Methanothermobacter thermautotrophicus: one gene and its partner. Each later gene encodes a partner of the first gene's protein in a complex. Links are inferred from orthologs where the notes say so. Each region holds a gene or a part of one and is shown on either strand. Other genes may lie near its edges. The genes, in order: DNK57_RS05305 and DNK57_RS07455.

Region 1 (8,222 bases):
CTGCAATGGTGCCGCGCATAAAACCCCTCTGGAGCACGCCTGAGAGGGATGTGGCGCTCTGGGCTGTTCTCAATGATGTCAGGGTCCACCTTGACTCCTGTCCCTACTCTGACCTTTCCATGAGGTCAAGGATAAGGGACTTCCTCAACCATCTTGAATCAGAAAATCAGGATGTGAAGTTAAGGGTGATGGAATCATTCAGGGGGACCTTCCTCCCCCTGGCCGAAACCGGGGGTCTCAGTGAATGTATACAGTGTGGAGAACCTTCATCAGGGGATAAATGTAAGGCATGCGAGTTCCTGGAACTCATAAAAAACTGATTAAAGCGCATGTTATTGTGCCGCGTGTTTTTTGGTTTATTCTTATCAGAGTGTGGTATTGTGTTGTGTCGCATGAGGGTTTATCTTATCCTAGTCACTACTTGATGGAGCCACGGCCAACATGTATTTATGGGGAGGGGGTTTATCTTATGATCCTTGTCACTGAACCTATCCCCTTGCTCCTTCCCTCACGGAAGATTATCTTCTGACCTTCCCTCACATGGTGGGGCCTGTACTTGAACCTCATCCTCACCCTGCCCCTGTCACCTGCAGACATGAAATCAGAGTCAAGGGGTTCAAGAACGGTTGTCTCGGCTATGGTTTCAATGTGGGTCACACTCTCATAGCCCGCCTTTATGGTTGTCGGATGCACCAGTATGGCGACCTCTGCCTCAAATTCCCTCACAGCTTCAGGTTCATAGTCTGGATGGGAGAGTATCATACCCCTCTCTATCTCATCAGGGGAGGCCCCGGATATGGATATGCCGACGATGTGGCCGGGCTCTGCACAACCTATCCGGTAGTGGTGCATTTCTATTGATTTGACGGTGACCTCCCTGAATTTCCCTGTCTTAAGGGGTCCCAGGAGGAGGGTGTCACCCTTTTTCACCAGTCCCTGCTGGATTGTCCCGCTGACAACGGTACCAACACCCCTGATGGAGTATATCTTGTCTATGTACATGAGGAATGGCTTCTCATCATCCTTAACATCCCGCCTGACCCTGAGGTTCAGGAAGAGTTCATCGAGGATTTCAAGGCCCTCCCCTGTAACTGAGGAGGTCTCGATTATGGGGACTATGTGCTGGTTCATCTTACCGGCTATCCCGGCTGCAGCATCCCTGCTCTTCACATGGAAGGGGATCCTTCCGACCAGTTTAAGCAGTTCAGATATCTTCTTCCTCACATTCCTCTGGTTTTCAGCGGTGGCCATATCGCACTTTGTGAGGGCCACGATTACCGGGAGCTCCATGGCGATCATTATACCCAGGTGCTCCCTTGTTATGTGGGTGGGCCCCTCATCGGCTGCCACCGTGAGGAGTCCGTAGTCGAGCTTCTGACCCACAATCCCCCTTATGGTCGTTCGAAGCCAGGGTTCATGGCCGACGGTGTCAACGAAGGATATGACTCTATCTGCTTCATCCATGAGGCGTGACTTCTCCTTCCTGTCAAGGGGGTTCTTGAGCCTCATAACCCTGCCGTCCCTGAAGCCGTAGATGGCAAAGGAGAGATCAGCCGACAGGCCCCTCTCTATCTCATGCTTCTGGACATCAAGGAATATCCTTGTCTTACCGCTCCCATCATCAGGGGTGCCTGTTGTGAGGGTCCCCAGGAGGGTGCTCTTACCATGGTCCACGTGGCCAGCAACACCCACCAGGAGGTGCTCCCTTGCTGTTTTCGCCTTCCTTGAGATTACAACCTCTGCTACCATACCCTCTGTACCCTCATGGAGGTTAACCTCCTCCACAACTGCACCTATCTCACTGCTGAGGGTTCTTAGGACCTTGACTGACTCATCCAGTTTATCAGCAGGGAGGCCGACCGGTTCACCGCTGTCCTCCACACCCAGGAGGTACACTGCCCTGCCCTTACCCCTCTCCATACGGTACTTCATCTGGGATATCAGGCCCTTTCTACGGTCCATCTTCAGGTGATACCCGGCTGAGAGGGCCTTCTTGAATTCTATGTTCCTTCTCTCACCCGGGGATGTGAATGATCTCAGGTCTTCTATCATATCTCTGAATCTATTCCTATTTTATGGGATTTGTGAAATGGCATGAGCCATATTTTTCTTCCTGCAGTTTTCTTACAAGTTCCGATGCTTCCTCGAAGCTATCAGCCCTTCCGAATATGCGTCTATCTTTGACATTCACGGTCCTCCCGCAGACGCATTTCCGGGTTTTTGCACCCTCCCTTGAGTAGAGGGCCCTTCCACAGTCGCATCTGAATATTATGTACATCATATCACACTGCAGCTTACTGGTTTACATTTATGGGGGGTCATTAATTAATGATTTTTTCCTTCATCGATGATCATCCATCTTTCTACAACGGTTCCAGATCGGGGGGTATCTTCATCAGTTCATCAATTGGCGGCAGCTTCTCGGGCTCCTGGAGGTACTCCTCTATACCCTTCCTGTGACCGGCGCCCACAACAGCCACCACCCGGTCCTCCTCGATGGAGAGCAGCCTGTGGGCCATGAAGGCATCCCTTTCTTCAACTAGGACACGGTATGCTGCCGGAGAGATCTTTTTGAACTCCTCCATAACCTCAAGGAGAGTATCATCACTTTTGAGGTCTTCGATCTCCTTCGGATCATCCTTCCAGAGGAATGATCTTATTATCCCTGCGAAGAATCTGAGCTTCTCAATCCTCCCCATGGATTTAATGGCCCTCTGCATGGTCAGTCCGATGTCACGGTCTATGAGTGCCAGTCCAGCTCCCACATCATGGGCGGCCTCTATGGCTGCCAGCATCTCTGAGCCGGGTTTCACGCCCAGATCCTCACCAACCTTCCGCTGGAAGTAGGTTAAAACCCAGCCCGCAAGGATCACCCCAGGGTTTCCATGGCGTAGGGCTTCCCAAAGGGATGGTTCATCCCTCTGAACCCCGAATTTTTCATCCATGAGCCTGCGGTATCTCTCAGCGTCCAGTTCAACTGCAACGACGTCTGGTTCCATCTCAAGGATGGTTCTTCTTACCTCCTCTATACTTTTACTTGATACGTGTGCTGTTCCTATGATCTTCAGTTCCTTCATCTTCGATGCAGCCTCCGGATCTACTCCATGAGTTCTATTCTCCCATCACGGTAGATGGGAACGTTCCCTGTTATGTTCCTCCTGATGCAGTACTCAACGTCCTCCATGAATCCAAGGCCTCCCAGCCTTTCAGCTGATCTGGATCTGCGTATGGCATCATCAACCAGGGATCTGTCCTGAACTGCTAGTACTGAGGCCTCTGCATATTCGTCCATTTCACCATCGATGGCCGCTATTATTTCACCGGCGCAGAGGAAGTCCTCTATGGCAAATCTCCCATTAACACCGGCCATAACCACCTCAACTTCATCTGAAAGTTCCCTTGCAGCCTCAGCCACGGCATCCAGGTTGTTGAGACACCCAACAAGGGCATCTGACTCAACAGATTCAAGGATCCTTGTGCCGTTACTGGTGGTGAGCACCAGCGCATCCCCACTGTAGTTCTTAACTTCAATGGGGGAGTTGGCTATGAAGCCGGGGAGGGTCTCACCTCCACGTTCCCCTGCAACCAGGTAACCCTTCCCGGAGTACTCAAGGGCCTCTTCAATGTCAGCAACAGGGATAACCTCCCTGAACCGGTCAAGGGCTGCCGTGATGGTTGCACTGGCCCTCAGGAGGTCCACCATTATGCAGAGTCCACTGCCTTCCGGTCTTTCAAAGCTCAGCATTACCCTCATCGGTACACCTTCACTTCATCAGCACACATTTTATTATAATTGATAGAGAATTTATTGATTAGGTATATAGGCTTGTGGGTGAATTCATGAGGATCGTCACAACCCCCATGTGTGAGGGGATACTGAGGATTGCAGGTGTCAGGGGATACCGTGTCACCAGGAACCCTGAGGACGAGGATGCAGATGTTGCCTTCGTACTCTCTGAGACACCTCTGGACGGGGCCATTAAACTTAAACTCAACACATTCCCCCAGATAAGGGAGGCAGTGGCCACCGTCTTTAAGACAATCCAGGAAATGGACCCTGATAGTCTTAAGTATTCCTCAACCAGCGAGATTGACTTTGAAGTCTGCTCTCCATGGTGGCATGACCCCTCACGGCTCCGGGAGAGGAACAGCAAAATAAAAGTAAGGGTTTATTCAAATTTCTTAAGGGATATAGTGGAGGACATGGGCTTCAGCGTGGTTGATGGGGATGCTGACTTCACTGTATGTCCTGACTACATGGAACTTGACTGTATAAGGGTGCCCTCCCACAGGAACCTTCCCCTGGACCCTGTTAAGAGGGCCCTATTCAGGTACAGGTATCTGGAGAGGAAACTATGTATGAAACCTTAACGTATCAGGGCGGTGTGCACCGCCATGAGGAGATGAAGGAACTCATTGAGGACCTGGGGGGCTTCGTGCTCCAGGAGAACATGCTTCAGATGGACCTGATACTCACCCTGGCGGTCCCAATAGAGGACGTGGATAAGGTCAGGGAGAAGGCTAAGGAGCTCCTGGGGAAGATCAAGGTGGCCCCCATGGCTGGTACCGAGATAGCCATTGTCTCCCCGACCCTTGCCAGGCACCACCTTCCCCACTCTGCCTGTGACATATCAGAGTACCTCAGGAGATACGGTGCCAAGGATAACATGATAGGACTTGCCCGTGGCGCAGGTAAGGGCATCTCAAGGATATCTGAGGATGAGAAAAAACTCATAGAGGAGCATGACCTTGCAGTTTTCGCACTCGGGAGCTTTGAGCAGTGCATAAAGGACAAGGTCCACCTCTTCAGTGACATAAAGATCCCGGTGGTTGTCACTGGTTCCCCCGAGGAGATTGACCTCAGCGACCTTCCAGGCGCAGACGCCTACGTTGGTGGTCTCGGGAGGATACCCCGGAGGCTGAAGAGGGGAGAGGATATACGAGCGTTAAGGAAGCTTGTGGAGGTTGTTGAGGGACTCCTTGATCAGAAAAGGCGTGATATGGCTGCTGATCCTCCTCTTGTCCCATCCATACTTGTGAAGACCGAGATAGAGAACCAGGTGCCTGCCATCAGGGAGGTATACTCACCAACTCCTGTAACCAGTCAGCTTGATGGTGTCCGCGTCAAACTCAACTATGACCGCTACCATGAGGAGATAGCCGACGTGAGGGTATCTGATTACCGGCTGGGGGATATCTCTGAGATCAGGAAGTCAATGATGTATGACTACATCCTTGTGAAGCTCCTCCCCGAGAGTTCAATAGTTCAGTGATTACTAAATGGAGAGGCGACTCAGCTTTGACTTCAGTGGTTCAGTGATTTGATGAAGAGGGAGATACAGGTTTCTGCTTTCATCATCTTCATCACACTTGGCTATTACCTTTTAAACATCCTTGCCCTGGGATTTCTTGGCGCGGAGTTTCTCAGCATCCCCCTGACCCTTCTACTACCTGCATCAATCCTGATTGAGAGGGAGAAACCGAACCCCATTTCAAGGGCCACCTACATTTTTTCAATGCTGTGGCTGGTCTTCATGATCTATCTCCTCACTGGATGGGCCCTAATTCAATTCATATGGTTCTTCATGGACCTCCCATGGCTGAAGGTTCTGACCGTATCATCGGCTGCAGTAGCTGTCGCATATGGCGTATTCAGAGCTGCAAGGCCTGAAATTAAGTTTGTTGAGATCCCTTTTCCTGTTGAGGAAAGTTTGAGGTTCGTCCAGCTCTCTGACGTTCACATGGGAACGGTACGCTCTGCAGGTTTCCTCAAAGGGGTTTCAGGGGCTGTCAACAGGGTTGAACCGGCAGCGGTTTTAATAACAGGGGACCTTCTGGATGGTTCAAGGCCTGTGGATTCCAGCATTCTATCAACCCTTAAAACAGAGGCACCCATATTTTTTGTTTCGGGTAATCATGATACCTATGCAGGTGACTTCAGAGCAACTGTTTCTGATGCAGGTATGATGTGTATTGATCAGTCTGTCATCGAATTTGAGGGTATACAGATAATAGGTGTTGGTTACTCCATGGAGAGGCATTCAATTCCAGCCATACTTGACATGCTCGATTTTGATGAGGATAGACCAGCGCTGCTTCTCCATCATCTTCCTGTGGACTGGGAGGATGCCAGGGAGCGCGGTATTGACCTTCAGCTATCTGGCCACACCCACGGCGGACAGTTCTACCCCTTCAACATCATCGTGGGACTGATGTTCCCATTTCTGAGGGGACTTTATTCTGATTCAGGGAGCTTCCTCTATGTTTCGGAGGGTACAGGTACCTGGGGTCCACCTGTACGTCTCGGATCATCCTGTGAGATAACTGTTATTGACCTGGTCCCTTTAAGGGGATGTGATGAGGGGAACTCCGGGGACCTACATTTACATGGATGAAACTGGCTTTTCAGCTGATTGCATGGTACTGGTGCAAAACTATATATACCAGTTTTGAATATATATTCAAAACATGCCTAGACCGAGAAGATTCAGAAGAATTCTTGGAGAACCCCGTGTGGTCACATTTTCTCCGGAAGCCAGTGAGGATGAGACAGTGGTTGAGATAACCCTCGATGAATTTGAGGCAATAAGGCTGAGGGACTACCATGACATTAAACAGAAAAAGGCCGCTGAGATCATGGGAATATCACAGCCAACATTCCACAGAACCCTGACATCAGCACGGGGAAAGATAGCAGTGGCTCTGGTCGAGGGCAGACCAATAATACTGAAGGGAGGTGATTATATCACAGACAGAAGAAGATACAAATGCATGGACTGCCAGTTCGAATGGATCTCACCTGAAAAGGAATACAAAAAATGTCCGGACTGCGGTTCAGAGAACATAAACGTCGTATCAGCCGAAACAATACCAAGGTTTGGTAGAGGCGGATACGGAAGGGGCTTTGGTGCTGGACGCGGAGCTCCACGTGTCTGCAAATGCATTGAATGTGGATACGAGGCACCGAAAACACCTGGAGTACCCTGCAGGACAGAGAAGTGTCCTAAGTGCGGAGCACCAATGTGCGGCGCCGACTGAACAGGAGGACCATCAGATGAAAATATGTATTCCCGTAATGGAAGAAAGGGGCATGGATTCAAAGGTTTCAGAGCACTTTGGAAAAACGCCCCTATTTGCTTTTTATGATGACGAAGTAAATGAACTGGAAATAATAAAAATAGAGGGAAGGCACAGCGGAGGAAGACTAACACCCGCAGAGATTCTGGTAAATTCCGATGCAGATCTCCTCATATGCGCAAATATGGGCTCAAAGGCCATTAACCTTCTCAGGACACATGGTGTTGATGTTCTGATGGGTGCCAGGGGAACAGTGGCTGAGACACTCAAAATGCTTAAAATGGGTGAGCTCACAGGAGCTGCAGATCCCTGCAATGGACTTCATTGAGGTGCATCATGACTGCTGAAGACACTCAAAAACTGACCATAATGGAACAGGACGTGAAAATCGCGAGGGCCATGTCCAAAATAAAACATAAAATCGTTATTATGAGTGGAAAGGGGGGTGTTGGGAAGTCCACAGTCACAGTAAAACTTGCTGAAGAGTTTACCAGGAATGGTTACAGTGTATGTGTACTTGATGCAGATGTCCATGGCCCTGATATCCCGAAGATGATGCATGTGAGGGAACCCGAGATCACCCTGACAGGAAATCTTATAAATCCCATACCCACACCAGTGGGTGCAACTGTGATGTCAATAGAATTCTTCCTCCCATCAGAGGACACACCGGTCATATGGAGGGGACCAAAAAAGACAGGGGCCATAAGACAGCTACTTGCAGATGTTAACTGGGAAGGAATCGACGTTTTAATCGTTGATAACCCTCCGGGAACAGGGGATGAGCCACTAACGGTTCTCCAGTCCATTCCTGGCATTGACGGTGTGGTCATAGTCACAACCCCCCAGGAAGTTTCAATCCATGACGTTGAAAAATGTATCAACATGGTTAATCACCTGAAGATTCCAGTCATGGGAATCATAGAGAACATGTCATATCTCCATTGTCCAGAATGCGGCAAAAAGATATTTCTATTCGGTAAAGATGGTGGAAAATATCTTGCAGAAAAATTTGATCTCCAGTTTCTGGGTGAAATCCCCTTTGAAACAGGGATATCTGGGGATAATGAATCATCAGCCATTTCAGACATCAACACCGAGATGGTGAAGATATTCAATAAACTTGAGAAGTACCTTAAAGATGG
Region 2 (8,091 bases), on another replicon or contig:
GATAAAAAAGGACCCTGAAAAAATTGACAAGAGAAACCGTGGGACAGTGACACTCAGAAACACAGGAAGGGGCGCTGGAAGGGTCTACATCTACAGGGAGGACAGGGTTTCAACCCCCTCCCACAGCATCATAGGCCATGTTACAGAGGGCATGGAACTGGTTGACATAGCAGGTGAGGGAGACCAGATAACGGTTGAATGCGAACCTGGAAGGATAATGACAGTGGCCATGACCCAGAAGGAGGCCGAGGAGTATCTCAGGGGATATGGTATAGAACAGGTGCGTGAGGGTATACTTGACGATGATGCCATCGTCGTGGTCCAGGACCCACCCTACACCATGGACATCCTGAGGGAGGGGAAGGTCAGGACCATTGGCATTGATCCGGATAAGATCCTTGAGATAGAACTTGACCCGGATGCCCCCAGATCCTCCTGGTACTTCCGCAGGCTCACAGGCCTCATAGACACACCGATAGGATCCCTAAAGGTACACTTTGCCTTCCCTGGAATGAAGGTGGTCATGTTTGAAGGGGATAAATCACTGGCAAAGGGCCTCATACCTGAAAATACGCCTGAGAGATGCGTTAAGAAGGGAAACATAGGCATAACCAACATGTCACGGCGCCACATAGGTATGGTGGGTGTGAGGCTTGAGGACAATGATGAATATGGCCCCACCGGGGAACCATTCAACGGCACCAACATGATAGGTAAGATCACAGGTGGAATTGAGAATGTTGAAAAACTGAAAGAGGGGGATACGGTATATGTCCGGGAAAGAAAAAGAGGGTGAAAAGGCAACCAGGATGATAATACTGGGCCCATCGGCGAGGCTGAGTTCATCGGAACTCGTCCAGAAACTCCACCTCCTTGGCCTTCCCCTCACAATAAAGTCAACATGCTATGGAGCACTTATCCATGGAGATGAGGAGGTGGTGATGGAGGCCGTGAAAAGGATAAGGAGCCTTGACCCCACCAACATATTCACAAAGGAGAGGGGCTTTCCACCGGGGGACCCCAGGAGATGCAGAGGACAGAGGGGGGCCGCACGGGAGGGATACCATCAGCTTGAGAAGGAATTCAAACTCCTGGGATACGTATGTGAGGCACTTGAAAAACCACAGGAGGTCACACCCGAAAGAAAGGAGAAGATATCTGTTGATGAATTCCGCAGGATAGCTGAAGAAGCTCAAAAATCAAAACAAAAAACATAGGGCTGGTTAAAATGAAAATAACATCATCATCAACTGGAGAGGAACTGAGGGAACTTGGTATCTGCATACATGAACTTGTAAGTCGTCTGCCCCTCACAATAAGGAGCAGGGAATCACCCGGTCTCAGGATAGAGGACGGAAGGGTGGTGGATGATAACTACACAGGACCCGTTCTTGAGAAGGTCCTTGAGTCAGGGGAAATAGCCAGGGAGACACCTGAGAGGGGACCCTACAGGGGGATTCCCGTCGTTGTCGTACCCCTCATGGAGGAGGGCGAGGTTATATGTGCTGTGGGCATCGTTGACGCGACAAAGGGGCTCTTCACAGACATGGTTGAGATAGCAAGAAGACCCCAGGACACAGATAAGGGGGAATTCTATTGAAGATAGCCATATTTCCACCGAACTCACTGATACTGGCTGATCTTGTTGAGAGAAGGGGACATGAGCCACTTGTAATCCAGAAGGAAATAAAAAAGAAGGTCACAGACCCTGAAATAGACTCGCCTCCCTTCAATATAACCGAGGAGGACCCCATCAAGGGACTGAAGTACGCTGCAATAGAGGTCCCATCAGGTGTCAGGGGCAGAATGTCAATCTTCGGTCCGCTCATAGAGGAGGCAGACGCAGCCATAATAATGGAGGAGGCGCCCTTCGGCTTCGGATGCATAGGCTGCGCAAGGACCAATGAGCTCTGTGTCTTCCATCTCAGGAAGAGGGGGATACCCACCCTTGAACTGAAGTATCCCCGCACACGTGAGGAGACAATAGAGGTTGTAAATAAGATAAACAATTTCTTAGATGAACTGGAGGCTCAAAATGGTTAAAATAGCCCAGATTTCATGCGGAACCGACTACAGCGGTGTCCAGAAGGAAATTGAAAAGGCCGCCGAAACCTTCGGGGCAGAGATAGTTATTCCAGAGGCAGACCTTGACTACATAGAGGAGGCCTATGAAAAGTTCGGTTTCAACTGTGCCAGTTCAAGCATAAGACTGATGATAGCAAGGGCAATGTCCCTCGTTGAGGGTAAAACAGATGCAGATGCAGTCTTCATAGCAACGTGCTTCCGGTGTGCCGAGGGCGCCCTTGTGAGGAATGAGCTCAGGAGGTTCATCCAGCAGAATACCCGGCTGCCGGTTGTAACCTACTCCTTTACAGAGAGGACCAAGGCGGATGAACTCTTCATACGTATGGAGGCCCTATCCACTATCGTCGCAAGGAAGAGCATACTGGCAAGGGAGAAACAGGAGGGTCTGACCCTTGGTATCGACTCAGGATCAACCACAACCAAGGTCGTCCTCATGGAGGATAATGAGGTCATAGGTACCGGTTGGCTGCCCACAACTGATGTCATAGGCTCAGCAGAGAAGGGCATAGAGGAGGCACTCTCAGGGACCGGCTACAAACTTGAGGATATTGATGGGATGGGTGTTACAGGATACGGCAGGCTCACAATAGGAAAGCACTATGGGGCGGACCTTATCCAGGAGGAACTGAGCGTCAACTCCAAGGGCGCAGTGTTCCTGGCAGACCACCAGAGGGGAGAGGCAACGGTCCTGGACATAGGTGGTATGGACAACAAGGTCATCACGGTCAACGATGGCATACCAGACAACTTCACCATGGGGGGTATCTGTGCCGGTGCTTCCGGCCGATTCCTTGAGATAACCGCCAGGAGACTTGGGGTGGAGATAGATGAACTTGGAAGCCTCGCCCTCAGGGGAGACTACAGGAAGGCCCTTCTGAACAGCTACTGCATAGTATTCGGTATACAGGACCTTGTCACAGCCCTGGCAGCGGGAACCTCCAGGGAGGATGCAGCAGCGGCAGCATGTCACTCTGTGGCCGAACAGGTCTACGAGCAGCAGCTTCAGGAGATAGATGTCAGGGAGCCCCTCATACAGGTAGGAGGAACATCACTCATAGAGGGCCTTGTCCAGGCAGTCAGCGACATCCTGGGAGGTATAGATGTCATAGTGCCACCATACTCACAGCACATCGGTGCAGTTGGGGCTGCGCTCCTTGTTTCAGGAATGAAGAAGGCCGGTGAGGATTAATATGGGAATACAGATTGAATGCTATGACCCCCGCGGGGCCGCGGTGTACGACATAATCACCAGGCAGATTCTCCAGGACCTGCAACTTTCAAGGGCCATAGATGACCTGAGGATATGGGTTGATCCAAGGGAACCGGTCTTCATAATAGCTGTTAAGACACAGAGGACATCTGAACCCGTTCACCTGGAGGACATGGCTGAAATGGAGGTTGATAAGGCCACAGGTTCCATTCATCTAAGGATAAAGGATGAGACCTACCTCCCACAGCTACTTGAAAGGCTATGGGAGACACAGGGAAGGGGCAGGATCCGCCAGCCCTCCAGGTTTGAGGTGATAATCGAGGATCCGGTCTCGGATATCACCGGAATGACGGTCCATGATCCCTCACTCAACCTCAAGAAGAGGGTATACGATGCAATCTTCCGTATAATACCAGAGGGATTCCGGGTTATAAGGGACCTGTCAGAGGATAACATAATCGCCCTCGTATGCACCGATGAGTTACTCAGGGATGAATGGATCCTCAAGGCGAGGGAGATAATTGATGGGATGAGGTGAAGAAATGTCAGATCAGAGACAGACAAGATTTGCACACATAACAAAGGTCCACCCATGCTTCAACGAGAAACTGCATGACAGGGTGGGAAGGGTGCATGTTCCAATAGCACCCCGCTGCAACATTCACTGCAAGTTCTGCACCAGGGACATAAACGAATGTGAAAGACGTCCCGGTGTGACAGGAAGGCTCATGACAGCCGATGACGCCATAAAACATGTGGAGAAGGTTAAGGAAGAGATGCCGATAAGTGTAATTGGCGTGGCAGGCCCCGGAGATGCTCTGGCCAATGAGGAGACATTCGAGTTCTTCAAGAAGGCCAGCAAGAAATTCCCGGACCTCCTTAAATGTATGAGCACCAACGGCCTCCTTCTACCTGACAAGGCAGATGAAATTGCAGAACTCGGGGTTAACACAGTCACAGTAACCGTGAACGCAGTGGACCCTGAGATAGGGGAGAAGATATACTCCTTCGTCGTCTACAGGGATAAGGTATACCATGGAAGGGAGGCCTTTGAGGTTCTCTCAAGGAACCAGCTGGAGGGCATTGAGAAGCTCGCCGAGAGGGGGATCATTGTAAAGGTCAACAGCGTCCTCATACCTGGACTCAACGATGAACATATAGTTGACATTGCAAGGGAGGTTAAAAAGAGGGGCGCGTCCCTCATGAACATAATACCCCTCATACCCATGGGCGAGATGAAGGACTACCCGAGACCCACATGTGAACAGATCGAAAGGGTCCGCAACGAAGTTGAAAAGATAATACCTGTATTCAGGGCATGCACACAGTGCAGGGCAGACGCCTACGGGATCCCTGGGAAGAGGGGAGCCGATAAGCACCTTGACATGACACCAGCGAGCCACTACTGATAATGGATGGATAACATGAAGACCATCGAATGGAAGGATGGGGAGCTGGTCCTCATAGATCAGCGCAGACTACCGGACTCCCTCGAGTACTTCCACTGCAGGAACTACAGGGACGTCATATATGCCATAAAGAACATGGTTGTCAGGGGGGCCCCGGCCATAGGTGTTACAGCAGCATTCGGTGTTGCAATGGCGGAACTAGCAGGCGAGGATGTTGAGGTGGCAGCAGATGAGATAAGGGCTTCAAGGCCAACAGCAGTGAACCTCTTCTGGGCGGTTGACCGTGTGATGAAATCTGACTCTCCCCTGGATGAGGCCATCAGAATATACAGGGAGGACATGGAGACCAACAGGGCCATAGGAAGACACGGCGCAGGGGTCATAGATGATGGTGACACGGTTTTAACCCACTGCAATGCAGGGGCCCTTGCCTGTGTTGACTACGGGACAGCCCTGGGGGTTATAAGGGCCGCATGGGGTGAGGGAAAACGTTTAACCGTCATATGTGATGAAACAAGGCCAGTTGGTCAGGGTGCAAGGCTCAGTGTTTGGGAGATGCAGCAGGAGGGCATCCCTGTTAAGTTGATAGCGGATGTTGCAGCGGGCTACCTGATGCAGACTGGCATGATCGATAAGGTGATAATAGGCGCCGACCGTATCGCAGAGGGGGGAGTGGCAAACAAGATAGGCTCACTCATGGTTGCCCTCGCAGCAAAACGTTTCAATGTCCCCTTCTATGTTGCAGCACCCATGAGCACATTTGACATGGAAAACTCAATCTATGATATTGAGATAGAGGAGCGGGATCCTGTAGAGGTTCTATATTATGGCGGATGCAGGATAGCACCTCAGGAGACAGAGGCCATTAACCCAGCATTTGATATCGTACCATCAGACCTCATATCAGGAATTATAACTGAGAAAGGCATCCTCGACCCCCTGTAGCGGAGAAACAGAATTCATACAGGAGAGTCCAGCTTTGCAGCGGCCCTAAACAACTTCACCTTTTTTTCCTGATTTAAAGGGTCACCCTTCCTTATTCTGGCGTCGATGCCAATATGCCAGACCCCGGGGCTCCTTGATTTAACCCTCCTTTTATCAAGGATTTCAACAGTAAAGGGCTTCGCAGCCTCCTTCAAACGGTTCGCAGGTGTTCTGAAGTCCCTTGCAAATTCATAGTAGTGTATAACTCCACCGTCCCGCACTGCCCTGATGGCATCATCAAGAAATTCGCAGGCACTTCCAGGGAGGTTCATTATAATATGGTCAGCAAAGCACTCCCTGTCCCTGAGGAACTCCCTAACATCACCTTCAACTGCAACTATAACATCCTCTGCATGGTTCAGTCTGGCATTCTCCTCTATGTAACTGACAGCGGAGGGGTTTATGTCAACGGCATAGATGCGCGAAGCCCTGCCATGCCTTGCAACTGCAATGGCGAAGGGACCGGCACCAGCAAACATATCAAGGACGACCTCACCATCCTTCACCTGAGAAGCGACCCTTTCCCTCTCATTTGCAAGCCTGGGGCTGAAGTACACGTCCTTTACATCCACCTTTATCCGGCTTCCATACTCCCTGTGGATGGTCTCTGACACAGGTGACCCTGCAATCAGTTCAAGCTCCCTTGTCCTGGTAACCCCCTTCACACCACTCCTCTTCATGTAGACAGCCTTTCTGCCTGTGAATTCAAGGGCGGCTTCACCGATGATGAAACGGTAATCATGAAGCTCCAATGGTATCTCAAGTATCACAGTATCCCCTATTATGTCAAAGGATCTCCTGATGGATGCAAGGGCATCTTCAGGGATTTTTGATTTCAGAATCTCAGTAAAGTTTGCAGGGGAGCGCCTGCTCTCCTCGAATTCATGATCAACAAGTTCAGCACCCTCAATCTCAGGGACCACTGCCTCCTCCCTCAGGGGTATGTACACGTATTCATGGTCCCTGCCTATGCGGTAGTCCCTGTTCAGCACTGACCCATCAGCAAGCATCTTTATGATATCATTCGCCATCTTCTTTGGAACCTTCAAACCCTTCATGATTGAAACTTCCCCTATCTTTAGTCACCTATTATATTAGGTCACGTGCATATATACCGTTATTAATCGTTTCTGATACCTGTTATGGAGGGTTAAGATGCTATACATAATTGGACTTGGACTCTATGACGAGGATGACATATCAATCAAGGGCCTGAAGGCCATAGAGGACTGTGACGAGGTTTACGCTGAATTCTACACTGCAATGCTCCAGGGGTCCAGTTTATCGGCAATCGAGAAGAGAATAGGTAGAAGGGTGAAGGTACTGGGGAGGGGAGAAATCGAGGAGGAAAGAATCCCCATTGAAAGGGCCTCAGAGATTGATGTGGCACTACTTGTGGCGGGGGATCCTCTTGTGGCAACAACACACACCGAGCTCCTAATAGACGCCCACAGGAGGGGTGTAGAGACGAGGGTCATCCATTCTTCATCCATAGTATCGGCCGCCCCTGGACTTGCAGGTCTCCAGGCCTACAAGTTTGGAAGGATAATCACTATACCATTCACAACTGATAACTACTTTCCCACATCACCCTACACCAACATAGGGGAGAACCTTGAGGCTGGCTCCCATTCCCTCGTGCTCCTGGATATAGAAGCCCACCGGGACAGGTATATGACTGCCAATGAGGGACTCAGGTACCTCCTGAGGGCATCAGAGAAACTTGATGATGATACAATTACCGGCGAAACCCTTGCAGTTGTCATAGCAAGGGCGGGGTCTGAGGAACCCGTTGTGAGGGCTGATAGAATAGATGCACTGGTTGATGAGGACTTTGGGGATCCACTTCACTGCCTTGTGATTCCTGCCGGCCTTCATTTCATTGAGGCAGAATACCTTGTTGAGATTGCGGGGGCACCCAGGGCTGTGGTGGAGAGGATGATCCTGTAGTTTATCTCAGGAGATACTCGCATTTTTCAACATTCTGGAGGGGGATGATTATCTCTCTTTTCCCGAATTCTCTCTCAGCAAAGCTCACCAGTATGAGGCACTTATCCTTGTCAACCTTTATCATTTCAACCCCAAATTTGCCCCTCTTGAAGTGATGGACAGTCCCGTTTATCATGGTGAGCTCAATCTTTTCTATCATCTAAGGACACCATTAATAATCTGTTAGGGTTTTTATTTATAACTTGGCAGCGATCATGGATTCAGTGTCGTCTTGTCTGGCGGTTCGTCAGTGATTATGGAATGTTCTTGGTTTCTGAGGAGATCATGTGTGGGGGTTGTGAAAGGTATTTTCGTCAGTGATTGGGATGTTCTCAATGTCGTATCCCGAAAGATTATTCATTTTTAGAAGTAGAGTAGTTACCGGGGCATGACATTTTTCTCATAACTGAGGAG

Evidence for each region.
Region 2: the proteins of DNK57_RS05305 (region 1) and DNK57_RS07455 are in contact, whole or in part, in a cryo-EM structure (PDB 9H1L), measured with the Methanococcus maripaludis proteins. The link is inferred for Methanothermobacter thermautotrophicus from one-to-one orthologs. Residues at the interface, in WP_011170365.1 of Methanococcus maripaludis: Ser79, Ser81, Arg82, His83, His84, Ala112, Gly113, Lys114, Asn115, Ile116, Asn139, Phe140, Glu141, Ser142, Cys143, Gly162, Pro163, Arg178, Arg179, Ala180, Gln181; in WP_104837391.1 of Methanococcus maripaludis: Cys8, Asp10, Ala12, Gly13, Ile16, Tyr17, Arg19, Ile20, Thr23, Cys41, Gln43, Asp44, Pro46, Phe48, Asp134, Asn137, Arg138, Val139, Phe140, Pro141, Glu142, Gly143, Arg145, Glu161, Lys162.

The regions. Positions count from the first base shown.
Region 1 is NZ_QKOF01000006.1:163,153-171,374, forward strand. Bases 3,389-6,314 are described here. They hold DNK57_RS05305 (methanogenesis marker 7 protein), read left to right. Parts: upstream 3,389-4,355; coding sequence 4,356-5,273; downstream 5,274-6,314. Other genes in these bases: comB (2-phosphosulfolactate phosphatase), read right to left, coding at 3,389-3,754; DNK57_RS05300 (hypothetical protein), read left to right, coding at 3,841-4,371; DNK57_RS05310 (metallophosphoesterase), read left to right, coding at 5,325-6,314. In the rest of the region: DNK57_RS05275 (TIGR00269 family protein), read left to right, coding at 1-320; DNK57_RS05280 (GTPBP1 family GTP-binding protein), read right to left, coding at 463-2,052; DNK57_RS05285 (DUF1922 domain-containing protein), read right to left, coding at 2,069-2,278; DNK57_RS05290 (TraB/GumN family protein), read right to left, coding at 2,364-3,077; more of comB, read right to left, coding at 3,098-3,388; more of DNK57_RS05310, read left to right, coding at 6,315-6,395; DNK57_RS05315 (DUF134 domain-containing protein), read left to right, coding at 6,469-7,038; DNK57_RS05320 (NifB/NifX family molybdenum-iron cluster-binding protein), read left to right, coding at 7,055-7,405; DNK57_RS05325 (Mrp/NBP35 family ATP-binding protein), read left to right, coding at 7,414-8,222.
Region 2 is NZ_QKOF01000007.1:8,087-16,177, reverse strand. The notes cover bases 2,260-5,054. They hold DNK57_RS07455 (methanogenesis marker 17 protein), read left to right. Parts: upstream 2,260-3,275; coding sequence 3,276-3,833; downstream 3,834-5,054. Other genes in these bases: mtnA (S-methyl-5-thioribose-1-phosphate isomerase), read left to right, coding at 4,720-5,054; nifB (FeMo cofactor biosynthesis protein NifB), read left to right, coding at 3,838-4,704; DNK57_RS07460 (methanogenesis marker 15 protein), read left to right, coding at 2,260-3,274. Also shown: methyl-coenzyme M reductase-associated protein Mmp3, read left to right, coding at 1-796; DNK57_RS07475 (methanogenesis marker 6 protein), read left to right, coding at 771-1,217; DNK57_RS07470 (DUF2111 domain-containing protein), read left to right, coding at 1,229-1,600; DNK57_RS07465 (methanogenesis marker 5 protein), read left to right, coding at 1,597-2,043; more of DNK57_RS07460, read left to right, coding at 2,036-2,259; more of mtnA, read left to right, coding at 5,055-5,649; DNK57_RS07440 (class I SAM-dependent methyltransferase), read right to left, coding at 5,664-6,746; dph5 (diphthine synthase), read left to right, coding at 6,844-7,638; DNK57_RS07430 (hypothetical protein), read right to left, coding at 7,640-7,837.